Regions from separate parts of the Actinomadura monticuli genome, predicted to be linked through region 1. Evidence: riboswitches for the same ligand, from Rfam matches in the RefSeq annotation. Region 1 holds a riboswitch; each other region holds the start of a gene.

Region 1 (7,589 bases):
GATGGGACCGCAGTCTTGCAATGTTGTCACTATCGCTGGTAATGTATCACGCAGTCATGGGCCGCGCTAGTGGAACTTCGTAGCAGCTGAACACTTCAGCGGTTGCGCAAGTTGATCCTGGAGTGACAGTGACGCAAGCAAGTGCCGCACGCCTGGTCTACCTCCACGGTTTCGCTTCCGGTCCATATTCTTCGAAGGCTTCGCTGATCGCGGATCTCAGTGCACGTTTCGGCCTTGCGCTCGCCGTCCCCGATCTCAATCTTCCGACCTTCGAATCGCTTTCCATGGACGCGATGGTCGACATGGCCTGCCACATTATGGCCGCGAACCGGAATCGCACCTTCGCGATGGGCGGCAGCCTCGGCGCCGCCGTGCTCCTGCGGGCGCTCGCGGAGCGGAGGGCGCCCAACGTGGAGCGTGCCGTCCTGCTCGCACCGGTGGTCGACCATCGCGCCGCGCTTCTCCGGGTCGCCGGGCTGCGGGACGAAGAGCCGTGGCGTCGGTCGGGCACGCTTGAATTCCAGCATTACGCGGCCGGCATGCCGCTGCCGGTCGGCTACGGCCTGATCGACCGCCCGCCTCCTCTGGACGACGGGGTCCTGGCCCGGATCGAGTTACCGGTGCTCCTGCTCTCCGCCGCGGATGACACGGTCGCCACCGAGGAGGAGACCACGCGTCTCCTCCGGGTGCTGCCCAACGCCACTTCGGTAACGATGCCGACCGACCACCAGTTCACGCGGGGGTTCGACGCCACCTGGGCGGCCGTCAGCGACTTCTTCGATCTCCGTCGATCAGAGCCGGTTGGCCTGTCCGGCGAAACGGCGGCCAACCCGGAATTGCGCGAGCGAGCCGAACTGGTCCAGGAGGCCGTCTCCCTGCTGTGCGCCGCATACGCGGACCGGAGTTATCCGCCCGCCGTTCACCGCGAGCGCCTGGTGCACGAAGGCTCGATGCTCGCCTCGGTGCGGGATGAACGCCGTCCGGGCGCTCCAATGGTCGCGGTCTCCTACGTCCGCCCTGACGGCAAGGTCGCTGCGGTGGCCGTCGATGAGCGCTACCGCGGGCGCGGCCTCGCGAGCCGTGTTCTGCGGGCTCTGAGAGCCGCGCGGACGTCGCGGTTCATCGAGGTCGAACGCGACGACGAGAGGGCCGAGCACATGGTTCTCGCGGCCGGCTTCCACCCCGTGTACGACCGCGCCGGTGTCACCGATCTGCTGGCGAGCGCGGGCCATGACGTCACCTGCCTCGGCAGGGACCGGCTGGGCGTCTACTACGAACGCCACCGACGGGCGGCGGGGCGACCGGGAATAATGAGGACTTTCACCGCGGGCCGATTCGAAGAGTACGTCACTAATGATCTGTCAACCGAGACCAGAGGATGACACGATGGACTCTCCGGATGTCAGCGCGGCGATCGCGGAGTACACGTCGCTTCGCGGGGAGATCGACGGGCGCGCGAAATACCAGCAGCAGATCCTCGCCCTGCAGCTGACGCTGACCGGTGCAATATTCGGGTTCGCGCTGACCCGCGCCGGCCTGTCCGGCATCATGCTGCTGATTCCAGTGAGCTCCTATCTCCTCGGTGGGCGGTACGTCGCCCAGCGCACCGCCATCCACCGGATATCGACTTATATCGACGAAGTGCTCAACGACAAGGTCGGAAAGGGCTTCGGGTGGGTCGAATGGAGCCGGGCCAATCCGCGTCCCGCGACGACCGTCGATTGGCTGATCCCGATGCTGCTGACCTTTCCGGGGGCGAGCCTGCTGGCGCTGGGCTGGGTGTTTCCGCTGGTCTTCTACCGCGCCGATGTGTCCGTGGCCGAGCGGGTCGGCCTGATCGCGGTGTGGTCGGTCGGCTGCTTCGGCGCCGCCGTCACCGCCCGGATGATCGTGAGCATCCATCGCGGCGGAGACCGCCCGCCGTCGCGGTGATCGGGTCCGTTCAGGACGCAGGGCGCGGAGGGCCCCTCCACCCCCGCTCCAGTGGGTGTTCGAGGCGGTTGGAGGGGGTCTGAGCTGGGGGTTTGATTTTGGGAGGGTTTGCCTTCCCTTGGGAGCTTCTGTAGCTTGGCCCCCACCGGGGTGCCCTCCAGGTGCTCCCGTGCCACCCGGGACGGGTGGGAGCGGCGGCGCGACCCACGTGCCGTCCTGCGGCGGTCCGGCCGCCGCCTGAGACCTCGCCGACCGTGCGCGCCCACGCAGAGAGCGCGCTGCGGCAGGTCCGTTCACACGGCCCCCGAGGCATATCCCTCGGACGGTCTGACAACATCAGCGCCGCTCTTCCCGCATGGGCCGGCACGGTCCCGGGACCGCAGCGGCACCGCCGAGTCCGCATCGCGCGGAGCCGGGGACCCACCCTCGCAGCACTGGGGTGAATCGGCCTGCCCCCAGGCCGTAGGGCGACTTCCACGTCCGAACCCGTCAGCTAACCCGGTAGGCGGCACATGGAAGAAGGAGCCCCCCTTTTGAAAGGCAAGCACAGCAACGGCAAGGGCGTTTTCGGCCTGAGCCCCCGCACCAATGGAGCGCTGCTCGGTCTCGCCGTGTTCGGCGTGGCCGCGGCGACGGTGCACGTGGCGGAGCGTCCGTCCGATACCGGTACGTCGGTCGCCGCCGTCAAGACCATCCCGCAGCCGCGAAAGGCGGACGCGACCGAGAAGTCCGCGAAGAAGACGGACGAACGGTCCGAGGTCATCGAGCGGGCCAGGTCGTGGAAGCCGCACAGTGCGGACCGGGTGCCCTACAGCCAGGTGAGGTCGCACGAAGGGTACCGGGCCGACTGCTCGGGGTATGTGTCCATGACGCTGGGGCTGCCCAAGCCCGGGCAGAACACGGTCGGCCTGACGTCGTCGCGCTACACCGAGCGCATCAAGATGTCGGAGCTGAAGAAGGGTGACCTCGTCATGGACGCGGAGGGCACCAACACCACCCGGCACGTCGTCATCTTCGAGAAGTGGGCCAACAGCCGGCACACGTCCTACTGGGCGTACGAGCAGCGCGGCCGGTACGGAACCGACTACCGGACGCGCGACTACGGCCTCGACGCGGGCAGCGAGTACAAGGCCTACCGGCCGAAGAAGCTCAGCGACGCCTGACTCCCCGGATCGGGGTGCCCGGAGAGCAGGGTGATTCCCTGTTCTCCGGGCGCTTCGGTCAGGTGGAGCGCACCGCCCTGATGGACTCCTTCAGGGAGCCCACGGTGGCCATGACCGCGGTGGGCTCGTAGCCGCAGTGCGCCATGCAGTTGGCGCAGCGCGGGTCGCGGCCCCGGCCGTAGGAGTCCCAGTCGGTCTCGTCCAGGAGCTCCTTGTAGCTCTGCGCGTAGCCGTCCGACATCAGGTAGCAGGGACGCTGCCATCCGAAAAGCGAGTAGGACGGGATCGCCCAGGCCGTGCACGGGAAGTCGATCTTGCCTTCCAGGAAGTCCAGGAAGAGCGGCGAGTGGTTGAGCCGCCAGCGCTTGCGGTTCCCGTCCGCGAACGCCTTGCGGAACAGTTCCCTCGACTCCTGGACGCCGAGGAAGTGCTCCTGGTCGGGCGCCTTGTCGTAGGCGTATCCCGGCGAGATCATCATCTCGTCGACCTGGAGATCGTCGTTCAGGTAGTTCATGACCTCGATGACGTTCTGCGGGGTGTCGGTGTTGAAGACGGTCGTGTTGGTGGTGACGCGGAATCCGCGGCGCTTGCATTCCTTGACCGCAGCGACCGCGTCGTCGAAGACGCCCTCCTTGCAGACCGAGGCGTCGTGCCGTTCCCGGAGGCCGTCGATGTGCACCGCCCACGCGAAGTACGGCGACGGCTTGAACTTGTCGATCTTCCGCGGAATGAGCAGCGCGTTCGTGCACAGGAACACGAACTTCTTGCGCTTCACGAGCTCGTTGACGAGTTCGTCGATCTGCGGGTGCATGAGCGGCTCACCGCCCGCGATGGACACCATCGGGGCGCCGCACTCCTCGATGGCGGCGACGGCCTGCTCGACCGGCATCCGCCTTTTCAGGGTGTCGGCGGGGTGCTGGATCTTTCCGCAGCCGGCGCAGGCCAGATTGCACGCGAACAGCGGTTCCAGTTCGACGATGAGCGGGAACTTCTCCCTGCCGCGCATCTTGTTGCGGAGGATGTAGGTTCCGATGCGAAGGCTCTGGCGAAGCGGCATGCTCATTGTGTTCGGACCTCCTTTGGCAGGGTGAATTCGGTCGTCTCCACCGTGACCGTGCGCTCCTCGGCGTCGACCGGTCCGAGGCCGCGCAGGGCGTCGACGACGGCGTCCAGCACGGACGGCGGCGCGGACGCCCCCGCCGTCAGCCCGACGACGCGGGCCCCGGCGAGCCGGCCGAGCGGGATGTCCGCCGGCCCGTCGATCAGCACCGCGGGCGTCCCGTGCGCCTCGGCCACCTCCACGAGCCGGCGCGAGTTGGAGGAGTTGGCCGACCCCACGACGAGGACGAGGTCGCTGTCGCGGGCGACGCCGGCGACGGCCCGCTGCCGGTTGGTGGTGGCGTAGCAGATGTCGTCGGTGTGCGGGCCGACCGCGTCCGGGAACCGGCCGGTGATGGCGGCCGCCACCTCGCCCGCCTCGTCGGCGGCGAGGGTGGTCTGGGTGAGGTAGGCGACGGGGCGGCCGGCGGGCAGCGACGCGACGTCGTCCGGCGTCTCGACCAGGACGGTCGAGGACGGCGCCTCCCCGAGGGTGCCCTCGACCTCCTCGTGCCCGGCGTGCCCGATCAGCGCGACGAGGTGGCCGGAGGCGGCGTACCGGCGGGCCTCGGCGTGCACCTTGGACACCAGCGGGCAGGTCGCGTCGACGACCCGCAGCCCGCGCCGCCCGGCCTCGTCCCGGACGGCGGGCGCGACGCCGTGCGCGGAGAACACCGTGACCGAGCCGGGCGGGACCTCGTCCAGCTCGTCGACGAACACGGCGCCGCGCCGGGCCAGGTCGTCCACGACGTGGGTGTTGTGGACGATCTGCTTCCGCACGTAGACGGGCGGCCCGTGCAGGTCGAGGGCGCGTTCCACGATCTCGATGGCCCGTTCCACGCCGGCGCAGAAGGAGCGCGGCCCGGCGAGGAGCACCCGTCGCGGGCCGGTCGCGTCCGCCCATTCGCGCAGGGCGGGGCCGACGGTGCGCAGCCGCCGCAGCGCCGCCGTCCCGCCGGTGAGCGTGGCGGGGCCGACCAGCGGGCGGCCGGGCGTGTCGACGATGGCGCGGACGACGGCGAACGGCCGGTCGCCCGCCGCCTCCGCCAGCACCGAGGACTCCATGTCGGCGACGAGCGCGCCGGACGCGGCGAGGGAGGCGCGCTCGGCGCCGGACACGATGTGGTCCGTGGTGACGAGCGGCCCGCGGTGGACGGTCGCGCCGGTCGTGCGTTCCAGCAGCCCGGCCAGCGCCTCCGCCGACCGGCAGAGCACCGTCCCGGACGGGCCGCGGACCTCCGTCGCGACGAACAGGTCGCCGGGGCGGAGCCGCGCGTCCAGGGCCCCGCCGCAGCCGGCGACGGCCAGCGCCTCGTACTCGGGCAGCCGCCCGGCGGCGGCCCGCGCCTTGGCGGGCCCCATCCCGGTCCGGACGACGTCCCGTCCCACGGCCCGCGCCTCGATGGCGAGCGCCGCGCACACGACGAGGCGCGTCATGTGGCACCGCCCAGATAGCGGCCCAGCGCGCTGATCGGGAACACCAGCCGGTACAGGTGGTAGTTGATGTAGAAGTCGCCGGGGAACCCGGTGCCGGTGAACTGGTCCTCGTCCCAGTTGCCGTCCGGGCGCTGGTTCCGCACCAGCCAGCGGACGCCGGCGTCCACGGCGGCGGAGCGCTCGCCGGCGGCGAGCAGCGCCAGCAGCGCCCACGCCGTCTGGGACGGGGTCGACTCGCCGCGCCCGATCCAGGACGGGTCGTCGTAGGAGCGCAGGTCCTCGCCCCAGCCGCCGTCGGCGTTCTGGTGCTCCTCCAGCCACGCCACGGCGCGCCGGATCGCGGGCTTCTCCGGGCGGACCCCGGCGGCGATCAGCGCGGGCACCACGCCGCCCGTCCCGTACACGTGGTTGGCGCCCCAGCGCCCGAACCAGGACCCGTCCGCCTCCTGCGCCTTGAGCAGCCACACCACGGCCCGCTTGACCACGGTCGACTCGGCGAGGCCCTCCTTGGCGAGCGCCTCGACGACGTGCGCGGTGACGTCGGCGGACGGCGGGTCGATGACGGCGCCGAAGTCGCAGAACGGCAGCTTGGTGCACAGTTCGCGGGTGTTGTCGGCGTCGAACGCGCCGAAGCCGCCGTCCCGCGAGGCCATGCCGTTCAGCCACCGGACGGCGCGCTCGATCGGCGCCTCCGCCTCCGGCAGCGCCACCTTGCGCAGCGCGAGGATCGCCTCGGCGGTGTCGTCGGTGTCGGGGTAGACGTCGTTGTCGAACTCGAAGGCCCACCCGCCGGGCGGGGTGCCGGGCCGCCGGACGGACCAGTCCCCCGGGCCGCGCACCTCCTCGCCGACGATCCAGCGCCCCGCCCGCACCAGCGCGGGGTCGTCGGGCGCGGCTCCGGCGTCGCCGAGCGCGTTCATGGCGAGGACGGTGTCCCAGACCGGCGACTGGCACGCCTCCAGCCGGCGGCCCTTCTCGTCCCTGATCGTGAACCGCTCCAGGCCGTCCAGCCCGCGCTTGACGACCGGGTGGTCGAGGCCGTAGCCGAGGACGTTCAGCGCCATCAGCGAGTACACCCACGGCGGCTGGATGCCTCCCCAGCAGCCGTCGGCCTCCTGCCGGGCGATGATCCAGTCGGCGGCGCGGCGCATCGCGGCGGTGCGCAGCGGGCGCACCGGCGCCTTCTCGTACACGTGCAGGACGCGGTCGAGGGCGTTGAACGCCCGCCCCCAGCCCTTCGCGTCCTTCGGCGGCATGACCCCGCTGCGCAGTTCCGCCAGGTCGACCGGCAGGTCCCGGACGGGGCGCAGCGACCCGAGGATCGTCAGCGGGACGATCGTCTGCCGCGCCCAGCACGCCCAGTCGTACACGTTCAGCGGGACGCGGCTCGGCAGGTACATCAGCTCGGGCGGCATGACGGGCAGGTCGTCCCACGACCACTGCCCGAACAGCGCGAGCCAGATCCGGGTGAAGACGCGGCTGCCCTCGATGCCGCCCGCGTCCCGCGCGTACTTCGCGGCCCGCCGCATGTGGTCGGCGTCCACGGGGTCGCCGGCGAGCCGCAGCGCGACGTACGCCTCGATCGTGGTGGACGGGTCGGCGGGGCCGCCGTGGAAGTTCGCCCAGGTCCCGTCGGCGCGCTGCTGCGAGCGGATCCAGCGCGCCGCCTCCTTGGTGTCGGCGTCGGAGCGGATGCCGAGGAACTGGCGGAGCAGCAGATCCTCGGCGTCCATGGTGACGTTGGTCTCCAGCTCGGCCTTCCACCAGCCCTCGGGCGACTGCAGGCCGAGCAGGTGGTCGCGGGCCGCTTCGACGGCGGCGGCCGCCGCGCCGGTGAGCTCCGGGGCTTCCGTCGTGGTCATTCGGCGGTCTCCTTCTCGCGCGTGGCCGGGTCAGTGGTCCCGGGAGGTGACGAAGAGGGCGATGTCCCGGAACTCGGCGGCCACGTGGTCGTCCATC
Region 2 (7,589 bases), on a different contig from region 1:
AAGGAGGACGTCCGCGCCGCGTTCGTGATCGACTCGGCGTCGCGGATCGCCCGCACCCCGACGGACCTGGAGCCGGCCGAGCGCGACTTCTTCCGGTTCTGCGCGAAGCTGTCGCGGACGGCGCGTCCGGTGCGGGTGACGGGGCCGCGGCCGAAGCCGCTCTACAACCCGGTCGTCTGGCTGGTGGAGCGGCCCGGCGACCTGCCGCCGTGGCTGACGGCGGACAACGAGAACATCCGCGAGATCACGATCCCGCGCCCGCACCTCGGCGACCGGCAGGAGACGGCGCGGCTGCTGGCGCGCGCGTTCGGCGTGACCGACGTCGCGGACGACGAGGCCGCGGCGGCGGCCTGCGACGCGTTCGCCGAGCAGGCCGACGGACTCACCCTGCAGTCGATGATCGAGGTGACGCGGCTGGCCAAGGAGCGCAACGTCGACCTGGCCGACCTGCCGGACGCGGTGCGCACCTACAAGCTCGGCGTGCTCGACAACCCGTGGAGCCGCGGCCATCTGCGGCGCCGGGTGCTGGAGGGCGAGAAGCGCGTCCCGGAGCGGGTGATCGGGCAGCCGCAGGCCGTCACCAAGACCCTCGACATCCTGAAGCGGGCCGTGCTGGGCCTGTCCGGGGCGCAGGCGACCCGGTCCGGGAGCCGGCCGCGCGGCGTGCTGTTCTTCGCGGGCCCGACCGGCACCGGCAAGACGGAGCTGGCGAAGGCGATCACCGAGCTGGTGTTCGGGGACGAGTCGGCCTACCTGCGCTTCGACATGAGCGAGTTCTCCGGCGAGGGGTCCGGCGACCGGCTGATCGGGTCGCCGCCCGGGTACGTGGGCCACGAGGCGGGCGGCGAGCTGACCAACGCCGTCCGCGAGGACCCGTTCCGGGTGATCCTCTTCGACGAGATCGAGAAGGCGCACCCGCGCATCCTGGACAAGTTCCTGCAGATCCTGGAGGACGGCCGGCTCACCGACGGGCGCGGCAACACCGTCCATTTCTCCGAGTCCATCCTGATCTTCACCTCGAACCTCGGGATGTACGTCCCGGGCCGGGACCTGACGACGCGGGACGGGTCCCCGTACGGGTCGTCCGGCCGTGTGCAGAACATCACACCCGGGATGTCGTACGACGAGGTCGAGCAGCGCATCAAGGGCGCGGTCGCCGACCATTTCACCGAGGTGCTGAACCGGCCGGAGCTGCTCAACCGGTTCGGCGACAACATCGTCGTGTTCGACTTCATCTCCGCCGAGGCCGCGCACAAGATCTTCGACCTGCAGTTCGCGAACATCTGCCGGCGGGTCACCGAGGAGCACCGGCTGTCCCTCGCCGTGAAGGGCGACGCGCTGACGACGCTGCGCGAGTGGTGCACCGAGGAGCTGGACAAGGGCGGGCGCGGCATCGGCATGGCGCTGGAGTCGCACTTCGTCAACCCGCTGGCGCGCGCGCTGTTCGACCGCGAGCTCGTGCCGGACGAGAAGGTCACCGTGACGGGCATCCGGCGCGAGGGAAGCATCGTCCATCTGGAACTCGCGTGACCGGCGAGGCGCTGCTGCTCGCCAAGGCGCACTACCCGGTGACCACACTCGGCCCCGGAACCCGCGCCGGCATCTGGACGCAGGGCTGCACGCTGCACTGCCACGGCTGCCTGTCCAGGGACACCTGGGACGCCGACCCGCGCCGCGCGGTGCCCGTGGAGACCGTCTTAGGATGGCTCGCGTCCCTGCCCGGACCGGTCGACGGCGTCACCATTTCCGGTGGTGAGCCGTTCGAGCAGCCGGCCGCGCTGGCGGCCCTGCTGCGCGGTGTCCACGCGTGGCGGGACACCCCCGGCCGTGAGACGATTGAGTTGGACATATTGGCTTACAGCGGATATGCCTACTCGCGGCTCTCCCGCAGCGGCGAGACGCGCGAGCTTCTCGGCATGTGCGACGCCGTGATCACCGGACCGTACGTCGACCGGCTGAACCCGGGGGGGCGACACTCCGGCGGCGGCTCCCTACTCTGGAGGGGGTCGGCCAACCAGCGTGTCGTGCCGCTGTCCCCGCTGGGGCGGCGGCGGTACGGGGCACTGGCCGGCGTCGGGAAGACTGGAGATGGAACAGGGCCCCGAGTGCAGGTGTCCGTGGACGAAGGGCCGGAGGGAAGGCGGGTGTACTACATCGGGATCCCGCGAAGGGGTGACATGGAGCACCTGACGTCGAGTCTCGACCGCGCCGGGGTGCGCTCGGGGGATGTGTCATGGCGACCTTGAACTGTCCTGTCTGCGGTGAGCCGCACCAGCAGGGCGACCTGCTCTGCATGAACTGCGGGGCCAATCTGGCGCGCGGCGGTGGCGGCGCCCACCGGCAGGGGCCGGGCGGGTACGACGACCAGCAGCCGCAAGGCGGCCCGCCCCAGGGCGGCCAGTACGGCGGCCCGCAGCATGGCGCACCCCAACACGGTGCTCCCCAACACGGTGCCCCCCAGCACGGCGCTCCCCAACACGGGGGCCAGCCGCAGTACGGGCAGCCCCATGACCCGTACGCGCAGCAGGGCGGCCAGCACCAGCAGCCCGGCGGCCCGCCCGGCCAGCAGCCCGACCCGTGGGGCGCACCGCAGCCGCAGCAGGACGCGTGGGGTCCCCCCATGGCCCAGCCGGGGCAGGACCAGCACGGCCAGCCGGGACAGTACGGCCAGCCGCAGCACGGCGGACCCCAGCAGGGTGCCCCCCAGCAGGGCGGTCCCCAGCAAGCTGGTCCCCAGCACGGGGGCCAGCCGCCGATGCAGCAGCACCAGCAGCCGCCCGCCGACCCGTGGGGCGCGCCCCAGCCGCAGCAGGACCAGTGGGGGGCGCCGCAGCCGCCGGCGTCCGACCAGTACCAGCAGCGCGAGCCGCAGTACCAGCAGCCCCAGGACCAGTACGGCGCACCGCAAGACCAGTACGGCGCCCCGCAGGACCAATACGGTGCCCAGCGGGGCCAGTACGGCGCCCCCCAGGACCAATACGGTGCTCCCCAGGACCAGTACGGCGCCCCGCAAGACCAGTACGGCGCCCCGCAAGACCAGTACGGCGCCCCGCAAGACCAGTACGGCGCGCCGGCCCAGCAGGGGCAGCCTCCGCACGGCGGACCCCAGCTCGGCGGCCCCCCGCAGGGCGGTCCGCAGCACGGGGGCCAGCCGCCGCTGCCGCCGCACGGCCGCGAGGCCACGCTGCTGCCGCACGACCACAACCAGGGCCGTCCCCCCGCCCCCGACAGCACCGCGTTCATGTGCCCGTACTGCGAGGCGGTGCTGAGCAACCCCGGCGCCGCGCAGTGCGACTCGTGCCTGCGGCCGTTGCCCAAGTCGGGCACGCCCGTCCTGCGGGTCCAGTTCCCCACCGGCGAGCTGAAGGTGTCGGTGGGTCAGCACCTCGTGCTCGGCCGGGACGCGGGCCAGTCCCCGGTGGCGGCCACGTTCACGCAGTACGACAACGTGTCGCGGCGCCACTCGACGGTCTGGCTCGACCCGTCCGGCACGGCCTGGGTGCGGGACGAGGGCTCCACCAACGGGACGTTCGTCAACGGCGAACGCCTCCCCCGCGGCGTGGAGGCCCCCCTCCGCGACGGCGACCAGCTCCGCCTGGCCGCCGACGTGACCGGGACCGTCCAGCTGAAGTGACCGGTACGTAGAAGGGCGGCCCCGGGGTTCCGAGAACCCCGGGGCCGCCCTTTACGCTGCGCCTGGCGGCCTTAGCCGGCGCGCTTGGTGCGGGCGCGCATGCGCTCGCGCTCCTTGGCGTCCAGCACGACCTTGCGGATGCGGACGTTCGCCGGGGTCACCTCGACGCACTCGTCCTCGCGGCAGAACTCCAGCGCCTCCTCCAGCGAGAGGATGCGCGGCGGGGTGAGCCGCTCCAGCTCGTCGCCGGTGGACGAGCGCATGTTCGTGAGTTTCTTCTCCTTGGTGATGTTGACGTCCATGTCGTCGGAGCGGGAGTTCTCACCGACGATCATGCCCTCGTACACCTCGGTGGTCGGCCCGACGAAGAACGTGCCGCGCTCCTGCAGGTTGGTGATCGCGTACGCGGTCGCGGCGCCGGAGCGGTCGGCGACCAGGGAGCCGGACGGACGGGTGCGCAGCTCGCCGAACCAGGGCTCGTAGTCCTCGAAGACGTGGTGCGCCATGCCGGTGCCGCGCGTCTCGGTCATGAACTCGGTGCGGAACCCGATCAGGCCGCGCGCCGGGACGAGGAACTCCATCCGGACCCAGCCGGTGCCGTGGTTCGTCATGTGCTCCATGCGGCCCTTGCGGACCGCCATCAGCTGCGTGACCGCGCCCAGGTGCTCCTCGGGGATGTCGACGGTGAGCCGCTCGACCGGCTCGTGCCGCTTGCCGTCGATCTCGCGGGTGACGACCTGCGGCTTGCCGACGGTCAGCTCATAGCCCTCGCGGCGCATGTTCTCGACGAGGATCGCGAGGGCCAGCTCGCCGCGGCCCTGCACCTCCCAGGAGTCCGGCCGCTCGGTCGGCAGCACCCTGATCGACACGTTGCCGACCAGCTCGCGGTCGATGCGGTCCTTGACCATGCGGGCGGTGACCTTGGTGCCCTTCTCGCGGCCGGCCATCGGCCCGGTGTTGGTGCCGATCGTCATCGAGATCGCGGGCTCGTCCACGGTGATCAGCGGCAGCGGGCGCGGGTCGTCGGCGTCGGCGATCGTGTCGCCGATCATGATCTCGGGGATGCCGGCGATCGCGATGATGTCGCCCGGCCCCGCCGCCTCGGCGGGCTTGCGGGCGAGCGCATCGGTCATCAGCAGCTCGGTGATCTTCACCCGCTCGATGCTGCCGTCGTGCCGGCACCAGGCGACCTGCTGGCCCTTCTTGATCGTCCCGGCGTGGACGCGGCACAGCGCGATCCGGCCGAGGTAGCTGGAGGCGTCCAGGTTCGTCACGTGCGCCTGCAGCGGCGCGTCCGGGTCGTAGGACGGCGCCGGGATCGTCTCGGTGATCACCGAGAAGAGCGGCTCCAGGTCCTCGCTGTCCGGCATGGCGCCGTCGGCGGGCTTGTTCAGCGAGGCGCGCCCGGCCCGGCCCGACGCGTACACGATCGGGAAGTCGATCTGGTCCTCGTCGGCGTCGAGGTCCATGAACAGCTCGTAGGTCTCGTCCACGACCTCGTCGATGCGGGCGTCGGGACGGTCGGTCTTGTTCACGACCAGGATCACCGGCAGCCGCGCGGCGAGCGCCTTGCGCAGCACGAACCGGGTCTGCGGGAGCGGGCCCTCGCTGGCGTCCACCAGCAGGACGACGCCGTCGACCATGGACAGCCCGCGCTCGACCTCGCCGCCGAAGTCGGCGTGGCCCGGGGTGTCGATGATGTTGATCGTCAGCCCGTTGTGCTTGACGGCCGTGTTCTTCGCGAGAATGGTGATGCCCTTCTCGCGCTCCAGGTCGTTGGAGTCCATGACCCGGTCGTCGACGTCCTGGTTCTCGCGGAAGGCCCCGGACTGCCAGAGCATGGCGTCGACCAGCGTCGTCTTGCCGTGGTCGACGTGGGCGACGATCGCGACGTTCCGGAGGTCGTCGCGCGTGGAGATGGGCATGCGGGTTACCTTGCGTGAGGTTTCAGGAGAGTCGCCGCAGATACGCGGCAGCACTCCATTCTACGCGCCGCCGTGCGCCGCCCATCCCCCGCGCGTCCACCCCCTTGCGGCACGGCCTTCACGGGCGTCACTCCGGCCCCGATTCGCCAACTTTGCCCATCCTTTGTAATCTGCCCGAGATCCGGTCGTGCGGAGTCCCACCCCCCGGGACTGCGGCCGGAACGCCGAATCTCCCGTCTCCAGGGAGAACCGGGGACCCACGCAATCGGGGTGAATCGGCACACGCCGCAGGGCGCGCGCCGTAGGGCGACTCCTGGCCCGAACCCGTCAGCTAACCCGGTAGGCGCGCGAGGAGAGGAGAACACCGGCTTGGCACCGGACCCCCACCGGCGGCGGCGCGTCACGCCCGCCGCCACCGCGGCCGCCCTGCTCCTGATCGGCCTCGGCGCCACCGCGCCCGTCGCCGCCCACGCCGCGCCCCCGTTCCGGCTGGCCGCCGCGCCCGAGGCGGCGCCGAGCCCCACTCCGACGACGGAGAAGGGCCTGCGCAAGAGCCTCAACGCGCTCAACGAAGAGGCCGAGATCCTCACGGAGAAGTTCAACAAGGCCCGCGTCGACCTGAAGGCCGCGCAGAAGGCCCAGCGGGACGCCGCCAGGACGGCCCAGACCCTGCGGAACCAGGCCGCCCCCGCCCGCGAGCAGCTCGGCCGGATGGCCGCGGCGAACTACATGGCCGGCGCCCCCGACGCGATCTTCGGCGCGAGCGGCTCCCCGGACGGGCTGTCCGACAGCGCCTACCTCGTCGAGAACCAGGCGCACGCCGTCAAGGCCCTGCAGCGGCAGATCGATCAGGCCGAGGCCGCCGAACGCGACGCCGGGGCCAAGACCGCGCAGGTCAAGAAGGCCTGGGAGGGCGCCAAGAAGGCGCGCGCCGAGGCGAAGTCGAAGGTCACCGAGGTGATGAAGCGCCTCGACAAGCTGTCCACCACGAGCGCCAGCGACCCGCGCACCGGCCTCACCGCGACCATCAAGGGCTCCGACCTGCCCGCCAAGATGGCCCGCAAGGCGTACGGCAAGCTCGGCTCCCCCTACGTGTGGGGCGCCGCCGGTCCGGGCAGCTTCGACTGCTCCGGCCTCGTCGTCTGGGCCTACGCCCAGGTCGGCAAGTCCGGGCTGCCGCACTACACCGGCGACCTGTACCAGCTCGGCACGAAGGTCTCCCGCGGCCAACTTCGCTCCGGCGACCTCGTCTACTTCGGCAGCAACCTCCACCACATGGGCATCTACCTCAGCGACGGCAAGTATCTGCACGCCCCGCAGACCGGCGATGTGGTGAAGATCTCCCGGCTGTCGGACCGTTCCGACTTCGCGGGCGCCAACCGCATCACCTGACCGCTCCCCCACAGATGTCGGGGGCTTCCTGCGGCGCGGCAGGAAGCCCTCGAGCTCATTTGCCTCGCCCTCGGCGGTCGGGCGCTGGAGCGCCCTCCCTTCCACGGGCGAGGCGGCGATCGCTGCATCGCTCCGGCTCGCCTTGCGGCTCGCTGCGCGATCAGGTTCTCGCTTCGCTTGAACCTGCCTTCGGACGCGATCGCAACGTGGAGGTCGGCGATGGCTGGGCTCAAGGACGTCATGGCCTCGGTCTGTGCGGGGTGCGGTGAGGGCTAGATGTAGTCGCCCTGGGCCAGGGCGGCTATGACGGGGCGGTCGCCGGGGAGCCAGTCGACGTCGTAGAGCTCTTGGGGGGTGAGCCAGCGGAGTGCAAGGTGTTCGAGGGGCCGGGGTTCCCCCTCGGTGATCTCGGCGGTCCAGACGCGGAGCAGGGCGCGCTCGCTCAGCGGCCAGTCGCCGCCGACGCGGCGGATCAGGCGGACCTTGATCGCCAGTTCCTCGTGGCACTCGCGGACCAGGGCGTCCTCGTCCGGTTCGCCGGGGTCGACCTTGCCCCCCGGCAGCTCCCAGCCGCCCGCCATGTGCGGCGGCTCCGCGCGCTGCGCGCTCAGCAGCCGGCCGTCCGAGACGATCGCCGC
Region 3 (7,589 bases), on a different contig from region 1:
AACAGCCGCGAGACGGTGTGCTTCTCCATGAACTCGGACATGTCGAGCTGGATCAGCGCGTCCTCGTCCCCGAACAGGAACTCGGCGAGCGTCTTGGACAGCTCGGTCTTACCGACGCCGGACGGGCCGGCGAAGATGAACGAGCCGCCGGGACGCTTCGGGTCCTTCAGGCCGGCGCGGGTACGCCGGATCGACTGGGAGAGCGCCTTGATGGCGTCCTCCTGGCCGATGACGCGCTTGTGGAGCTCGTCCTCCATGCGCAGCAGCCGGGTCGACTCCTCCTCGGTCAGCTTGAAGACCGGGATGCCGGTGGCGGTGGCGAGGACCTCGGCGATGAGCTCGTCGGTGACCTCGGCGACGACGTCCATGTCGCCGGCCTTCCACTCCTTCTCCCGCTGCGCCTTCTGGCCGAGCAGCTGCTTCTCGGAGTCGCGCAGCGCCGCGGCCTTCTCGAAGTCCTGCGCGTCGATCGCGGACTCCTTGTCGCGCCGGACGTCGGCGATCTTCTCGTCGTACTCGCGCAGGTCCGGCGGCGCGGTCATCCGGCGGATGCGCATCCGCGAACCGGCCTCGTCGATCAGGTCGATCGCCTTGTCGGGCAGGAACCGGTCGCTGATGTAGCGGTCGGCGAGCTGTGCGGCGGCGACCAGCGCGCTGTCGGTGATCGACACGCGGTGGTGCGCCTCGTAGCGGTCCCGCAGGCCCTTGAGGATCTCGATCGTGTGGCTGAGCGACGGCTCGGCGACCTGGATCGGCTGGAAGCGGCGCTCGAGCGCGGCGTCCTTCTCCAGGTGCTTGCGGTACTCGTCCAGCGTGGTGGCGCCGATCGTCTGCAGCTCACCCCGCGCCAGCATCGGCTTGAGGATGGACGCGGCGTCGATCGCGCCCTCGGCGGCGCCCGCGCCGACGAGCGTGTGGAGCTCGTCGATGAACAGGATGATGTCGCCGCGGGTGCGGATCTCCTTGAGCACCTTCTTCAGGCGCTCCTCGAAGTCACCGCGGTACCGGGAGCCGGCGACCAGCGCGCCCAGGTCGAGGGTGTAGAGCTGCTTGTCCTTGAGCGTCTCGGGGACCTCGCCCTTGACGATCTTCTGCGCGAGCCCCTCGACGACGGCCGTCTTACCGACGCCGGGCTCGCCCACGAGGACGGGGTTGTTCTTGGTACGGCGGGACAGCACCTGCATGACCCGCTCGATCTCCTTGTCCCGGCCGATGACCGGGTCGAGCTTGCTCTCGCGCGCGGCCTGCGTCAGGTTGCGGCCGAACTGGTCGAGCACGAGGGAGGTGGACGGAGCCGACTCCGAGGGGCCGCCGGAGGCGGCCGGCTCCTTGCCCTGGTAGCCGTGCAGCAACTGGATGACCTGCTGGCGGACCCGGTTGAGGTCGGCGCCGAGCTTCACCAGCACCTGGGCGGCGACGCCCTCGCCCTCACGGATCAGCCCGAGCAGGATGTGCTCGGTACCGATGTAGTTGTGGCCGAGCTGCAGCGCCTCGCGCAGTGACAGCTCAAGGACCTTCTTGGCACGCGGAGTGAACGGGATGTGGCCCGACGGCGCCTGCTGACCCTGGCCGATGATCTCTTCGACCTGCTGGCGGACCGCTTCAAGGCTGATCCCGAGGCTCTCCAGAGCCTTGGCAGCGACACCTTCGCCCTCGTGGATCAGGCCCAGGAGGATGTGCTCGGTGCCGATGTAGTTGTGGTTGAGCATCCTGGCCTCCTCCTGAGCCAGGACGACAACGCGCCGCGCGCGGTCGGTGAACCTCTCGAACATCTCGTCGCTCCTCACAGAGCGGTTGGGCAGAGTCCGGAACGTCCGGAACTGTCCTTCCGCATGCTAGCCCGCCCCGAGGAGGCCGCCCGGTGCACTCCCACCAGAAGACGTTCCCCAGCTAAGCGCTGTTCAGTCTCATCCAACTACCGCATCGGTGCGTCATGTTCCCGCTACGCCTCAAGCGAACGGGGGGCTTTCCGCAGGTCGATCGGGGCGCGGGCAGAGAGTGGTCAATGGGGCCCGAGTTCCGCCCGCGCGGCCTCTGTACCTCGCCCCGGCCGGACCGAACCCCAATGCCGCTACGCCACAAGCGAACGGCCGATCCCGCCTTTGGCGCGTCTCTCCGGTGCCGCGCGCCCGTCGCCGGGCCCCGTCCGCTTCTCCTTGGACGCTTCTCCCGGGCGCTTCTGCGAGACGCTTCTGCGGGCGCATGTTCCCTGACGCTCTTCCCTCGCGCGTGTTCCCTAGCGCGTGTTCCGTGCGCGTGTCGCTGAGCGAGTTCTCCCGTGCATGTCCTCTCGGACGTGTCTCTGCGGAGGACGCGCGTTCCCCTTGGGAGACGGCGTTTCCGACACGACCGCCGTTCTCCCGAGAACGACGAACGGCCCGTCTCGTTAACGGAGACGGGCCGCCGGTGGACGAGTGGCTCAGTTGGCCGCTTCGTACTGCTCGATCACGTGGGCCGGGATGCGTCCGCGCTCATTGACCTTGATGCCATTGTTCTTGGCCCAGGCACGGATCTCGGCACTGCGTTCACGGCTGGACGCGCCACGCTGCCGGCGGCGGCGCGAGACCGTGCCCGCCTTGCGGGACTTCTCCACGAACGGCTGCAGCGAATCCCGCAGCTTCGTTGCGTTGGCGCCACTCAGGTCGATCTCGTAGGAGGCGCCGTCGATCGAGAACGCTACGGTCTCGTCCGCCTCGCCACCGTCGAGGTCGTCGACGAGAAGCACCTGAACCTTCTGTGCCATGGGGACAGACCTTTCAGCTGGAGCAAACTTCAATCGGTTGACAAAGATATACCGAGAACTCCGCGGATGACAATTCCAGCACTCGCGTTGAACCGGCACTGCGGACGAAGTCGCCTTCCCGGCGGTGACCGGGCGTAATCGGCCTCATCGGTTTCCGGCGCATCGAGGGGCGCGCGGGGCCCTGCGGGCGGCCCGGCGTCCGGAATTCGCGGTCGGCGGGCCATCGCCGGGGTTTTCGGCGTGACCGGTGTCACGGCGGAGCGCGCTGACCTGGGCCGGTGCCGGCGCATTGGGGCCGGGTTTGCGGGCGCCGCGACTTTCGGACGGAGCGGCCGACCGGACGAAAAAGTCCCGGTCCGGACCTTAACAGGCGGTGCACACCGGCACCGCGGCCATCGATTAACTCTGACGTAACGGTGCTAACCGGCCACCGGCCGCGAATCCGCAGGAGCCGCGCGGCCGCGCAGGGCGGCGACCTGCCGGGACGCGGGGCGGCGCGCCGGCACGCGCGAGCGGCCGCACGCGGGGGCGGCACCGACGAACGGAAAGCAGAGATCATCGCTCCTGACCTGCCGATGTGAAGGGATGACAAAAGCGGAGTCCGTGGCGAAAATCTGTTTCAGGTCCGCGGGCCCGCCAACTCGCCTTCCGAGATCTCGCCGAAGCCCGCCGCCCGCGCTTCGGCGGTGGAATCAGGAGATTGAGGCACAATCCGACCCCCGATCCTCCACTTCTTCAACCTCCCCTCCGGGCTCGCCGACGCGAACGTGGTCCTCCAACCGTGGCCGCGCGCATGGGCGCGGGAAAGTCCGTTCGGGGTGAGACCGCGTCCCATCCGGAGTAAGTCCGCCACCGCTTTGAAGCGACACCTTCAAGCGGCATCCACGCGTGCGCAGGCGGTACGGCAACGTCCCGGGGAAGCACCTTGCAATCCGGAGGCGGCGTCCGGGACGAGACACATCCCGGTCTGATTCAGGGCCGTAACCGGAGCGAGCTGGGATTCGCCCGCGAACGTCCGCGTCCGAAACAGACCCCGTCATCTCCAGCAAAAGCATGCAGAAGACAACGAATACCCTCGTCCCGCGATGGATCGCGAGACGAGGGCCGGGGGGACCGAGCCGCCGCAGAGGTACCGGAACGCGGCTGAGAGGGCCGTAGAAGGCCCGGGAATCAGGGGCGTGCGCGTTTTACCACGAGCGTCCCGGCGAGCCTGTCATGGACGGCTTGGCGGGACGTCCCCTCGAACATCATCCCGGCGTTCCCCACCCAGAAGACGCTCGCCAGGAGGCCGAGGACGGGAATCGGGCGCGCCGCGATCGGCAGCGAATAAACCGTCGCGCGGAGAACGGACTGCAGAACCCCCGGACGGGCGCCGGCCTCGACAGGTCCAGGCACGGTCGCCTCAGGGCCGGCTTCCGCAGGGGCGGCGTCCTTCGGGGCGGCTCCTGCCCCTTCGGGCATCGACACGGGAACGAATCCGGGCACGGACACCGGCATGACCCCGGCCGCGCCCATAGAGGCGTCCTCAGTCGCCTCTGGGCTCGCCCCACCGGACTGTGCATCCGGCAGGGCGGCAACGACCTCGATGCCCGCGAAGCGCTTGCCGAGGGTTCGCCCCCAGAGGGCGAGTTGGATCGCCTCGTACAGCAACATGCACCCGGCCACGGCAGGCGGGGCGACGACGTCCACCGTGTGCCCCGACACGAGTTCCCGGACGACGACGATGACGGGCACACCGACGACGAGGGTGTCGACGACGCGCGCGAGAAGGCGCTGGCCCGGTTCGGCGAGGGAGACCGCCATCGCGGCCCTACTCCGCGTACTCGGTGTACTCGGTGTGCTCGTCGTATCCGACCCGCTCATCGATGACGAGCGTGCCGGCGAAGCGGTCGTGCAGGGCCTGGTGCAGGGGCTGGTCCCAGATCGCCCACAGGTACGCCATCAGGGCGCCCACCCAGACGAGCGCCATCCCATACGCGGCGTACTCCCACACCATCACCGCCAGGATGAGGAAGAAGAAGACGCCGACCTGGTAGCCCACGTGGACGATCCCAGCGCGCCAGGCAGCTTGTGTCGTGGTCATCGGCTGCCCCGCGGGACGCGCCTGCACGATGCCCAGTCCCATGACGCGCTTGCCGAGCGTCCGCCCCCACATGGACAGCTGGACGGACTCGTAAAGGAACGGCAGTACCGACATGACACAGAACAGGGTGAAGATGATGGGCCAGTTCCAGATGCCGCCCTCGTCCTCGTCGTTGCTGCCCGTGTCGCCGAGTCCGAACGCGGCGACCGTCACCGGCAGGACGAGCGCGAAACCGAAGACCGCGACGAGCCCGTTGTCGATGAGCCGGGCGACCGCGCGCCGGTGGATCGGAGCAAGCTCCATCTCACCGCTGTGGGAGTCACCGTAGGAGCCGCCGTACTGGTCGTAGGACGCCTCGTAGGTCTGCCCCCAGTCCTGCTGGGGCTGCTGCCACTGCTGCTGGGGCTGCTGCTGCCATTGCTGTTGCGACGGTTGCTGCTGCTGGGGTTGCTGCCACTGGCCACCTTGGTACGGGGGTGGCGGGCCGTAGGAACCCTGGCCCTGCGGCGGTTGATGACGCCGCCCGCGGTTGGGGGAATTGCTCATTTGGGTCAGTCCTCCAAGCGAAGCAACATCCGGGTGTTGCCCAACGTATTCGGCTTGACCCGGTCGAGGTCCAAGAACTCTGCCACGCCTTCGTCGTAAGAGCGGAGAAGCTCCTCGTACACCTCTGGCGCCACCGGAGTCCCGAGGATGGGCTGGAAGCCGTGGCGGGCGAAGAACTCCACCTCGAAGGTAAGGCAGAACACCCTTCGCACGCCGAGTTCCCGTGCGGTCTCCAGAAGGCGGGTGACGATGCGGTGCCCGATGCCGCGTCCGCCGTACCCCTTGTCCACGGCGACGGAACGCACCTCGGCGAGGTCCTCCCACATCACGTGCAGGGCGCCGCAGGCGATGACGGGCCCCGGCGTCCCGCGCTGGACGTCCTCGGCGACCCAGAACTCCTGGACGTCCTCGTACAGCTTCACCGTCGACTTCTTGAGCAGGCGCCGCCCCGACCCGGCGTACAGATCGACCAGCCTACGGATCTCCTGGACATCGGCGGTGCGGGCACGCCGGATCACGACCTCCACAAACAGGCGAGATTATCGAACACCGGGTCTTACCAAACGTTCGCGTCCGCGTACGAGTGGTGAGCGCGCCTCGTCGGGCGCTCGGAAAGTGACCCGAAGCACACTCTCCGTTCAGGGTCCGGAGCCGGCCCCTCCGCGCGCCCCGCCCTCGCGACCTGCGATTTCACTCGTTCTAGTTGGCATCCATTGCCGGTTCCGTTAGTGTCCATCGCTGACGTCGGCCACCCGCAGAACGAGGCCGAACCGCCGAGTCCGCGGGCCGCAACCAGCGCCCCGGGGAGCCGGGGACCCACTTTCGGAGGGTTCGGGGGATCGTCCCCCCGGGCCGAGACCGTGAGGGGTGAATCCGCAGTGTCGCGGCCAGGCCCGCGCGCGCTCGCGGACGGGCTGCTCCGGCCCGAACCCGACAGCTAACCCGGTAGGCGGACCAGGAGAGGAGAATTCGTGGAGCCATCGCGGCCTGCTTCCCTTTCACGACTCCGCGGCCGTGTGGTCACCGTGGCCGGTGCGCTCATCGCGCTGACCGCGGCCCCGTACGCCATCGCCCCGCACACGATCGCCGTCGCGCACGCCGACCCGGAGCCGTCCACCAAGGAGCTCCGGTCCCAGGCCTTCAAGCTCGCCGACCAGCTCGAGCAGCTCACCGAGCAGTACAACGGCATGAAGGTGAAGCTCGCGCAGTCCAAGCGCGCCGCCAAGGTCGCCACGGAGAACGCCGAGCGGCAGGAGAAGTCGCTCCAGGCGATCCGCCAGAAGGTCGGCGCCCTCGCCGCGACGAGCTACATGCAGGGCGGCTCCGACCCGACGGTGTCGTTCGTCGCCTCCCAGGACCCGCAGGCCGTCCTCGACCAGGCCGCGACCCTCAACTACTTCGCCAAGCAGGACAGCACCAGGGTCCTCGGGCTCATGCAGGCCATGCAGGCCGCCCAGCGCGCGCGCAAGTCCGCCGAGGCGCGCGCCAAGCAGGTCAGGGACCTGCGGACGCAGCTCGACGCGCAGCGCAAGAAGGTGACCGACACCTACGAGAAGGTCCGCAGCAAGATCGTCAAGAGGGACCCCACGCAGCTCGCCAAGCTCCCCGTCATCGGCACCGGCAAGGCCGCGCAGGCGCTGCGCATCGCCATGGGCAAGATCGGACGCCCCTACGTCTGGGGCGCCGCCGGGCCGAGCGCCTTCGACTGCTCCGGTCTGACGATGTGGGCCTACGGGCAGGTCGGCATCAACCTGCCGCACTACACCGGCAGCCAGTGGAACGCGGGCACGCACGTGTCGCGCAGCCAGCTCCAGCCGGGCGACCTGGTGTTCTTCTACTCCGACCTCCACCACATGGGGATGTACGTCGGAGACGGCAAGATGTTGCACGCGCCGCACACCGGCGACGTCGTGAAGATCGCCCCCATGGCCGGCCGTCCCTTCGCCGGTGGCGTCCGGGTCGCCTGACCCCGTCCCGTCCGGTTCCCGAGTGGCCCGGTCCTCCAGGCGCCGCGTCTCCAGGCGCCGTCGAGCCGGCCTGTGCGCGCACAGGTCAGAGATCCATCGGCGTGGGTCTCGAACGCCGTCCGCGGCGACGCCTCCTGCAGGGACCTACCTGTCAGTGCGCCGGCGCCGCCGCTGCGGGGTCGGACGGAATTCGGATGTGTTCGCCGCCTGGATCTCTCGATGACGCCCGCCCGTCCCCTGGCGGGCGTCG

The links. A riboswitch is a leader RNA that binds a small molecule or an ion and turns the genes downstream of it on or off. The one in region 1 is predicted to bind cyclic di-AMP.
Region 2: another riboswitch for cyclic di-AMP. It lies ahead of SM611_RS20390 (C40 family peptidase); the one in region 1 lies ahead of SM611_RS13585 (NlpC/P60 family protein).
Region 3: another riboswitch for cyclic di-AMP. It lies ahead of SM611_RS25980 (C40 family peptidase); the one in region 1 lies ahead of SM611_RS13585 (NlpC/P60 family protein).

Annotation. Positions count from the first base shown of each region.
Region 1 covers NZ_JAXCEI010000005.1:383,138-390,726, reverse strand. Annotated here, with positions in the region: gene SM611_RS13595 (YqiA/YcfP family alpha/beta fold hydrolase) at 129-1,382, shown strand; gene SM611_RS13590 (hypothetical protein) at 1,387-1,932, shown strand; cyclic di-AMP (ydaO/yuaA leader) riboswitch at 2,312-2,455, shown strand; gene SM611_RS13585 (NlpC/P60 family protein) at 2,466-3,095, shown strand; gene hpnH (adenosyl-hopene transferase HpnH) at 3,154-4,158, opposite strand; gene ispH (4-hydroxy-3-methylbut-2-enyl diphosphate reductase) at 4,155-5,630, opposite strand; gene shc (squalene--hopene cyclase) at 5,627-7,492, opposite strand; gene SM611_RS13565 (polyprenyl synthetase family protein) at 7,523-7,589, opposite strand, start outside.
Region 2 covers NZ_JAXCEI010000008.1:308,646-316,234, reverse strand. Annotated here, with positions in the region: gene SM611_RS20410 (AAA family ATPase) at 1-1,530, shown strand, start outside; gene SM611_RS20405 (4Fe-4S single cluster domain-containing protein) at 1,527-2,246, shown strand; gene SM611_RS20400 (FHA domain-containing protein) at 2,234-3,634, shown strand; gene typA (translational GTPase TypA) at 3,706-5,559, opposite strand; cyclic di-AMP (ydaO/yuaA leader) riboswitch at 5,772-5,921, shown strand; gene SM611_RS20390 (C40 family peptidase) at 5,929-6,951, shown strand; gene SM611_RS20385 ((deoxy)nucleoside triphosphate pyrophosphohydrolase) at 7,224-7,589, opposite strand, start outside.
Region 3 covers NZ_JAXCEI010000012.1:119,353-126,941, forward strand. Annotated here, with positions in the region: gene SM611_RS25955 (ATP-dependent Clp protease ATP-binding subunit) at 1-1,772, opposite strand, end outside; gene SM611_RS25960 (histone-like nucleoid-structuring protein Lsr2) at 2,420-2,743, opposite strand; gene SM611_RS25965 (RDD family protein) at 3,914-4,546, opposite strand; gene SM611_RS25970 (RDD family protein) at 4,554-5,372, opposite strand; gene SM611_RS25975 (amino-acid N-acetyltransferase) at 5,378-5,899, opposite strand; cyclic di-AMP (ydaO/yuaA leader) riboswitch at 6,134-6,340, shown strand; gene SM611_RS25980 (C40 family peptidase) at 6,398-7,339, shown strand.